One region of the Lysinibacillus sp. A4 genome, then DNA from elsewhere that is predicted to be linked to it. Evidence: riboswitches for the same ligand, from Rfam matches in the RefSeq annotation. Region 1 holds a riboswitch; the other holds the start of a gene.
The links. Region 1 has a riboswitch for cobalamin ahead of NY607_RS15490 (hypothetical protein). Riboswitches for the same ligand answer to the same signal wherever they lie in the genome.

Region 1 (4,903 bases):
TTCTATTCTTGAAAAGAGATTTTCCTGCATACTAGATGGATATTAAATTTTAAAATTTACTTTGATGACACCTGTCTCTTTCAACGCTATAAAGAAAATAATAACGAATGGGCCGACAAGTAAACCGATAATACCAAATAACTGTAGACCTATGAACATGGAAATTAATGTTGGTAAAGTGGATAAACCGATATGGTCTCCCATTAATTTAGGCTCGACTACTCGACGAATAATAAGTAAAATAGCAGCTAAGATGAATAATTTTACAGCTATAGAGGTGTTTCCCATCAATAGGTGATAAAGTCCCCATGGCGCTAGAATAATGATAGAGCCTAGGAATGGTACAATATCTATTAACCAGATAATAATCGTCATTGTTACTGCGTATTTCGGTTGGATTAATAGCAGTCCAATGAGTGTGACGCCTCCAATAATAAAGCTTACAAATAAGTGAGCCTTCATATAGCCAAGTGTTGCATCTTTTAAGCGATTTAAAATAATTTTTATCTTCTTTGCTGTATTGGGCTTTAAATATTTATAAGTGATTTGCTTTAACTTAGGCAAATCAAGCATAAATAGGAATAGCGCAATCATATAAACGAGAAGACTGATGAATAGGCTGGGTATCTCTGAAAAGAAGGCAGAAACTTTGCTATAATTAAAGAAGCTTAAAAAGGATTCTTCAACTTTCTTTATGAAATCCATTGTGGTTTTTTGAAGCGAAGCACTTACTTCAGGTGGAAAGTCTTCTGTATATTTAGAAATATTTTCTTGCATATGAAGCCACATATCTGATAGCTTGGAAATATAATAGGGAGCTTGCTTAGACAGTAAAATTATTTGTGTCATTATTTGGGTAATGGACAGATAACAAATAATAGATATAACTATTACACTCACTATGTAAATAAAAGCAACTGCTATTTTCCGTGACATTTTCCATTTCCGTTTAACGAACATGACAAGTGGTTCTAAGAAAAATGCACTAATCCCAGCAAGGATTAAAGGCATGGACACTGGGATAACAAAATACGCAGCTAGAAGTAGGGATATAATCACAATCAACCGAAAAATCAATTTCCTAGCATTAAATTTATTCATAAACTCACCTTCTTTGCGAAAAAAATTAAGTTAAGTGTACCATAAATCAAATTTTATTACGTTCTGAATCAATAAAGGTAGGGATGAATTATGGAAAAAGAGATTTTGCAACTTTTTAGTAATTTAACAGAGCATGATCGCGATATTCAATATGAATCTTACGAGGAATTAATGAAAATTATGCAGGAACCTGTAGATTGGACATATGCAGTTTGGGAACAGCTAGTAAAAGCACTTACATACAATAATGGTTATTCTCGTGCACGTGCTGCACAAATTTTATGCGCTTTAGCTGCAAAAAGTGATCCAGAAGAAAGGGTCTTGGAGGATTTTTTAAAGATTTGGGCTGTGACTTACGATGAGCAATCTGCTACAGCAAGGCATGCATTACAAGCAATTTGGAAAATTGGACAAGCGGGTCCAGTACAAAGAGATTTGGTTGTATCGTATCTAGCTAAAAGATTTCAAACATGTATAGATGAAAAACAGCCATCTCTTATTCGTCAGGATATTATTATGTCATTTAAAAAGCTATATGATCAAACAAATGACTCGAAATTATTAGATATTGCCCATCGTTTAATTAATGAAGAACAAGATGCTAAATATAAAAAGAAGTATAAGTCAGCCATCCGTTCAAAGTAGCGAGGTGGTGTTTTTTTGTGCAAATTCTTTGATGAGCGGTAGAATAGTCAACTATAATGAATGAAAAAAGGGGATTATGCATGAGCATTTATAATTATCTAGTTCGGAAGCCTAATGGCGAAATTTTATCGATGGAAACATATCGTGGAAAAACAATGTTAATTGTTAACACGGCAAACCAATGCCGATTTACATATCAATTTGAAGACTTACAGAAAATGTATGATAAATATGGAAAAGAGAATTTTGTAGTTCTTGGATTCCCTTGTGATCAATTTGGCCATCAAAATCCTGAAGATGGGGAGGAAACTAAGCATCTCTGCAAGGTAAACTATGGGGTCACATTCCCGATTTTTGAGCTTGTACAGGTAAATGGAGAGGCTACCCATCCACTCTTTAATTATTTAAAGCATGAAGTGGATTACCGAGAGTTTGGGAAGGCAAGTATGCAGGAGAAAATGTTGGCAGAAGCAATTGTTCAACTTGCCCCAAGCTTTTTAGATGGTCGTAATATTCGCTGGAACTTTACAAAATTTCTAGTAGATGCTAATGGTAAGACCGTCTCACGCTTTGAACCAACAGATTCACAGCTCGATATTGAAAAAGCAATTGAAACACTATTATAGTAAATTTCTTAATAATGTAAAAATTTGTTAGGGTTTTCTCTTCAAGTAGAAACATTGCTATATTTTAAAACTGAGTACAGCTATTTTTTCTGAAGCATATATGATAAACTGCTTTACAAATGAAATATTCTTGCAGAATAAAGGTGCTAATTAGCATAATCGGGAATCCGGTGAAAAACCGGAGCTGTTTCCGCAACTGTAAGTGCAGCCATTATAAAGATTTACCACTATCTCAAAGAAGATGGGAAGGTCCTTTATAACACATTCGTTTCATGTGACGAACTGTACAAGCCAGGAGACCGACCTTTATTTGAACGTATAAAAACTTCTCGGAAGCTAGGAGGATATACGGCAAATACATAGGCTTTGTCCAGTTTGATGGCTCATTATGTTATTTTTGTCGTTCCTTTGCAAAAAGGAGCGACTTTTTTATGCCTTTCAAATAAGAATTTTTCATTATAGAAAATAGGGGGGAAGCAAGTGAAAAAAGATGCCCGTTATTCTTGTTATCCATTTATGCGTGAGAAAGCTTCAACGGTCGATTTTGAAATTCGAACAGATAGCCTTACAACACATCTAGGAGTTGCATTAGCTGCGGTAAAAAAAGAGGATGTTCAAGTCGTTGCTGAGGATTTATTGCTTATGTTACCTATGGCGTATCATGTGAATGGCTCAGTTCGTGGGAAATTAGCAGTAACTGAAGAGGATTTATCTTGGTTAAGTGAGCGTTATGATTTTTACGTTCGCCATGTGAAGGAAGAGATTCAAAGTTTTGTTTTACCTCAAGGAACAGAGGCCGCTGCAGCCTTACATCTTTGTCGCAGTGAAGCAAAAAAATCATATCGTACTTTACACAAAGTATCAGAAGAACGAGAGGTTCCTGCTATTCTTTTCGATTACCTTGGTTTATTAGCTAATGTATGTTTTGTCATGGCTGTTTTTATGAATCAGCAAGCTGGAATAGCTGAAATACCGTTTATTAGTAAATCCTACCCAATGAAAAAGAAAAAGGAGAATAACAATGAAGAAAGTATTTAATTTCCAATGGCTATCAGTGCTCTTACTTGCACTGGTATTAGCAGGCTGTGGCACTGCTGAAGATACAAAAAATAAAGATGCTTCGCAAGATACACAACACGCAGAGAAAACAAGCTATAAAGTGACAGATGACCGTGGAGTGGAAATAGAGTTTAAAGAAGTACCAAAAACAGTTGTATCTTTACAACCAAGTAATACTGAAATTTTGTTTGCTTTAGGTGTTGGCGATAAAATTGTAGGAGCAACTGAGTACGATACTTATCCAGAGGAAGCACAAAAAATTGAACGTGTCTCTGATACTACGAACTTTAACAGTGAAAGAATTATAGCGTTAAAGCCAGATGTTGTCATTGCTTATACAATCGGTGATAAGGATGCCCTAAAGCCGCTTGAGGACGCAGGAATTAAAGTGTTTGTTATTCAATCTGCGACAACTTTCGATGATGTTTATGGAGATATCGAACAAATTGCTGCTGTGATGGATGTTGCTGATATAGGAAATAAATTAAATGAAGAGATCAAGGCGAAAATTGCTGAAGTACAAACGAAGGTGAAGGACGTAAAAACGCCGAAAAATGTTTATTTAGAGGTTAGCCCTAAGCCAGACATATATACAGCAGGCTCTAGCACTTTCCAGCAAGAAATATTAGATGCAGCTAATGTTAATAATGTTTTTTCTGACTTGAATAGCTGGGCAAAAGTGAATGAGGAAGATGTTATTGCGAAAAATCCAGATGTTATTTTAACAACAGTAAACGATACAGAAGATCCAATAGGAGAAATTCTTGAACGAGATGGTTGGAATACTGTGACAGCTATTCAAAACAAAGCGGTATTGTCCATCGATACAGATATCTCTAATCGACCTGGTCCGCGTATTGGTGAAGCTGTAGAATTAGTAGCGAAAGCTGTGTACCCCGAATTATTTAAATAAGAAATGTTTCCATGCTAGCTGTGAGCCATTCAGCTAGCATTTTTTATGTGGTTTAAATTATTACCTAGCGTGAAAATTGGAATTAATGTAGTTTGTTCTTTAAAATAAAAGTAAGTATGCTTAATAATCTTAGGAGGTGTAGTGATTGGAGCAATTAGAGACAAAGGTAATTCCATTTGAGGCAGTCTATAATTTCCGAGACATGGGTGGATATAAGACAAAAGATGGGCGTAGGGTAAAAAAAGGTTTATTTTACCGCTCAGCTGCTCTTGGAAAAATGACACTGGCAGATAAAGAGCTATTTGAAACATTAGGGATTAAAACCATTTTTGATTATCGCGATAACAATGAGGCGTATCATAATCCTAACCCAGTGTTCTCGCATGCTCAATATATACAAATCCCAGCGAAGGGTAATCATGCTTTTGAAATGCCTACCAATGCTGGTGGTAGAGATTTCTATAAAGTGGTAAGCCCTGAGATGTTTCGGGATTTTTATGCACAAATGCCTTTTAACAATCTTTCATTTAAAGAGTTAATGCAAACGATTCAAAATCCT
Region 2 (4,903 bases), on a different contig from region 1:
AATTGTACGAGATTTATTAGCTAGAAGAAAACCATTAGTTCTCCGTGATGAAGTTTATGGGGTTTGGGCAGCTCTTGCTGGATTGTTAATCGGCTTCGAGGTTTTTACAGGGGATATTTTCCTTTATATTTTATTCGCAGTAATTACAGCTTTACGTATTCTTTCCTATATGATGAAGTGGCGCTTGCCATTACGAAAATTAAATCGTGCATAGATACCATTCAGCCAATGACCAAAAATTAAGTCATTGGCTGTTTTATTGTTTTTATCTTTTTAACAACTGCATTGATTCTTCTAAAGTCACCATGTTTTTCATCATCGAGCAAGCTGCATCTAAAATAGGAAAGGCTAAGGCTGCTCCAGAACCTTCGCCTAAACGCATATTCATGTGCAACATTGGTTCAATGCCTAGTAAGGCAGCGGCAATTTTTGCCCCTGGTTCCTCTGAAGCATGGGAAGGAATGATATAATCGATTACTTTTGGTTCGAGCTTATAAGCAATGAGGGCGGCTATAGTCGAAATAAATCCATCAATGACAACGGGTTTACGATGGGCAACTGCACCAAGAATAATACCTGTCATCGCCCCTATCTCTAACCCTCCAACCTTAGCCAGAACATCAATAACATCATTTGGATTAGGCTTATTTAAGGTAATTGCTTTTTCAATAACTGCCGCTTTATAGGCAATGCCTCCTTGGCCTACTCCTGCACCAAACCCCGTTACTTCGATAGGGTTGCATCCTGTCAAAACAGCTAATATCGCAGCACTTGGTGTTGTATTGCCGATGCCCATTTCTCCAGTCCCAAGTACATCAGCACCTTTTATGATTTCCTCAGTGGCCACACGGATTCCTACTTCTATCGATTGAATGGCTTCTTGTTTGGTCATAGCGGGACCTTGTGCCATGTTATCTGTACCATATTTAATTTTATGAATAAGGACACCTGCATCAAGTGGAATATCTCCTTTTACCCCAACATCTACTGTGACCACCTTTGCATTGGTAATGCCAGCAATCGCACAAACGCCTGTACCCCCCTTAGGAAAATTTAATGTTTGAAAGACCGTAACATCTTGTGGATTCGTGGTTACACCTTCCTCGCAAACACCATGATCTGCAGCACAGACAATCATCACTTTTTTGTCGACCATCGGATATAAATGTCCTGTTATACCAGAGAGCTGTACGGCAAGTGATTCTAGTTTACCCAAGCTACCTGGGGGCTTACAAAGCGCATCAATCCGCTTTCTGGCTTGCTCCATACTTTTCATATCAGCCCCCTGAATGTTTTGAATCGTGTCTTGTAATAATTGCATGATTATTTCTCCTCTCGTTCTCATTAAGACAAAATAAAAAGTCTGTAGTTTATTGTCATGACAAATAAACTACAGACTTTTCCATCATCTATATCTTCTAAAGCATGTAGGCAGGTCTCCTGGCTCAAGTTCAACACCTCATAGTACCTTCCCAGCAATTTGCTAGTGGCATACACTATGAAATTCCCTTATACAGTGGCGGGTCCGCTAAAGCTTTTCACTTTATTCCCTATTCTCCCTAGTGGGCACCTATTGCTTTTATGTAATTATGTTAAATCTACTTTACAACTTTTTTAGTGTCAAGAGGAAAAAATTTTTTGAGTGTTAACTTAGTAACACCACCTATTCAAACAATATAGGCTTATCAAGAGCTTGTAACAACTAATGAATCCCTCTCATTCACTTGATGCTTATCAACTTCAAAAATTTTATCTGCTTCACTTATTAAAACAGGGTGATGAGTAACCAATATAACAGTCTTTTGTTTTTCTTTATTTAAATATAAAAGTAATGTTTCTATATTTATTTGATTGTCTTTATCAAGCGCAGAAGTAATCTCGTCAAACAAATAGATATCCGCATCTCTTAGAAGCGATCTTGCTATTGAAAGTCTTTGCTGTTGCCCAGTAGATAATTCAAGCCCGTTATGCCCTATAAGAGTTTCAAATTTATAGTCCAACGTTTCTATATATGAATAAATGTTAACCATTTTACAAATTTGAATTAATTCTTCGTCCGTTGCATTCGGCTTTGCTAATAACAAATTTTCCCTTATTGTCCCTGTCATTATAAAATGCTCTTGCGTTACCAAACATACCCTTTTTCTATAAACATCAATAGGAATATATCTAATATTTTGATTGGATAGAAATATTTCACCCTGATAATTAATGTATAAACCTGATAATATATTCAATAATGTCGATTTACCTGATCCGCTTTCTCCCTTAATCAATACAATTTTCTTCAAAGGTATTTGGAGATTTATATTTTCTAAAACTGGAGATAATGCATTAGTATAGGTAAAGCTTACATTCCGTAATACTATTTTATCTTTTCTAAAATGATGCGAAGAATTTACATAGTCAGGTACTTCTAATTTCTTTAGATGATATTTATTGTCTTGCATTAAGTTTTTTACTCTATTTACAGACACAATTGCTTCTTGTAAAAATGAATTTAGTTGAGAAAATCTTAAAAATGACTGACTAAAGTTATTGGCATAGGTAGTGAATGCTATTAATACTCCTAACGTGAGGCTTCCTTTATAAATAAAGTAGGCACCTATAATAAGGATAATCAAATAACTTGTAAAGTTTATTAATTCTATTATTGATGCTGATTTTATACTTAAACGCATTTTATCAAGAGTATTTTTGTATAATAAGGTAATTTTCTTTTGATAGTTATCTATTGCGTTTGTCTCAGTATTAAATATCTTAAATAATTTAAATGATGACAGTAATTCTCCCAAATAGGTTAAATAAGAATCTAAATCTTCTTTGATGGCAGTATCCATCATCCTTATTTTTCTTCCATAATATTTAAAAATGATAAGTGCTAAAGGACAAGCTATGAATAAAATACTAGCTAAAATAAAATTAAGATTTATCAATATTACTAACACAATTATTATGCTGATAAAATCTACAACAATATTTAAAAACTCTGATACTACTTCAGAAAATGCCTTTGTATCATTTTCTATTTTATTCATCAGTTCACCTTTTGCTTTTAATTGATACTCATCCATGTCCATAGCCATGATTCTTTTTATTATCTTTAACTTAATATCCATTTGTAGATAGCAGGCAAATTTCGTTAAATAATATTTTTGGATTACTTTAAAAAATAAATTAAAAAGAAACAAAAAAGCCATAAACACTATAATTATGAATGCTGAATTGAGGTCTTTTACTGTTATAGAATCAATAAATTTACCAAATAAAAGGGGGTGTACTATACTTAAAATCATAGAAATGCCCATCAAAATATTTACTTGAAATAATTTTGCTTTGTATGGCTTTGTATACTTAAATACCTCACCTAATATTTTCATGAAATAATACTCTGTCTCCCTAATTTAGTTAAGGTTTTCTTATAACCTTTTGATATACAGATAAGCATTTTTCGGTTCTTCCTGTAATATATGTAGAAACTTTTCCATATACGGATCTTTTTCATTACTTATGAACAAATTTTCTACTGACTTCTTTTTCGCCTCACTAAAGAGCATGCTTTTATTTGTGTATATAACCTTTTGCTCAATTGTTCTTTTTAAAACCTCATAGCAATTAGTTTGTTCCTTGTTTTCCCACTGTTCATTCATTAATGTATTTATCATGTCTTCTGTAATATTATAGCCATAGTTAAATTCAAAAAATTTATTAGAATACGGGCGTATTTCAATGATGTCGCCAGAGCTACTAATAATATTTTCTAAACTATTGTTATCTGGAAGGCTAAAAACCCTCGTTATTTTCAGCGTGTGATACGGAATGTTGTTGACACCAAAGCTCTCCATTATTTGAGTAATGTCTTTATAAACATTCGCATAATTCTTCATTTTTTCTATACTTACACCTTTGTATTGGACAGTAAGCCCGTTATATTGATAATTTTGATAAGGCTTATTTGACAGCTCTTCTTCTTTATATCCATTATAAAAATGTAAGCTTAATAGAACGAAAAGCATCATACTGGTCATAATTCCAGCAACCCACTTTTCCGTTTTATTGGTGGCCTTCCTGCTGAATAAAATCGCGAACGATATAGAACACAAACAAACGGATAAAACACCTATAACATTTAAGTAATGAATAAAATCTGGATACATAAAGTTAAGAGTTGGAGCTAAATATTGAATCGTTTCTAGTCTATAACCATGCATTAGCATTAATAAAAAATAAATGATGACAATTAAAATTATAGACACTGCTTGACTTTTAAAAATTGTTGCCATCAAAAATGGAATGGATATAGTAAATAGCTGAAAAATAAAAACGATAAGTAGAATTTTATATATTGGTGTCTCTACATATACAAACTTTACAAAACCAACTAGTAACATAATTGCAGGGGTGGTCAGAATAAAGCTGAAAACCCATTGCCATAATAAAAGCTTTCCATTCGATATTGGGGAAATCATTAAAATTTTCTCTACATGATATCTTTGATGCAAAGTTATAATTTGAATCGTTAATACACTTGAGAAAATCCCATATAAAGGAATCAATGCTTGAGCATCACTGACTGTAAAGAAATACTGAGAGATACATAATAGAATGACGATAGTATAATAAGTCAACAAATAATCACTTCGTAAGACCACTTTCGACCAAAATAAAAAGATATCTCTCATTTGTCATTCACCCTTCTTTTAAATAGCAACACATTTCCAAACATAAATAGTATGCCAATACTTAGAAAAATACCTCTCTTTACATTAAATAGCAGGTCAGTCATTTGATGTTGTATAAAATCAGGATTGAACCATATAGAAAAATAAGGAGAATTTAAATAAATGCTGAATACCAAATATATTATTAGTAAAATGTGTAGATATACAGTACGTTTCAAATA

Region 2: another riboswitch for cobalamin. It lies ahead of cobT (nicotinate-nucleotide--dimethylbenzimidazole phosphoribosyltransferase); the one in region 1 lies ahead of NY607_RS15490 (hypothetical protein).

The regions. Positions count from the first base shown of each region.
Region 1 covers NZ_JANWTB010000007.1:105,811-110,713, reverse strand. Annotated here, with positions in the region: gene ytvI (sporulation integral membrane protein YtvI) at 43-1,101, opposite strand; gene NY607_RS15500 (hypothetical protein) at 1,192-1,746, shown strand; gene NY607_RS15495 (glutathione peroxidase) at 1,827-2,372, shown strand; cobalamin riboswitch at 2,497-2,694, shown strand; gene NY607_RS15490 (hypothetical protein) at 2,853-3,410, shown strand; gene NY607_RS15485 (ABC transporter substrate-binding protein) at 3,394-4,344, shown strand; gene NY607_RS15480 (tyrosine-protein phosphatase) at 4,490-4,903, shown strand, end outside.
Region 2 covers NZ_JANWTB010000002.1:233,240-238,142, forward strand. Annotated here, with positions in the region: gene NY607_RS05245 (trimeric intracellular cation channel family protein) at 1-214, shown strand, start outside; gene cobT (nicotinate-nucleotide--dimethylbenzimidazole phosphoribosyltransferase) at 266-1,321, opposite strand; cobalamin riboswitch at 1,414-1,589, opposite strand; gene NY607_RS05255 (ABC transporter ATP-binding protein) at 1,686-3,380, opposite strand; gene NY607_RS05260 (ABC transporter A family member) at 3,420-4,682, opposite strand.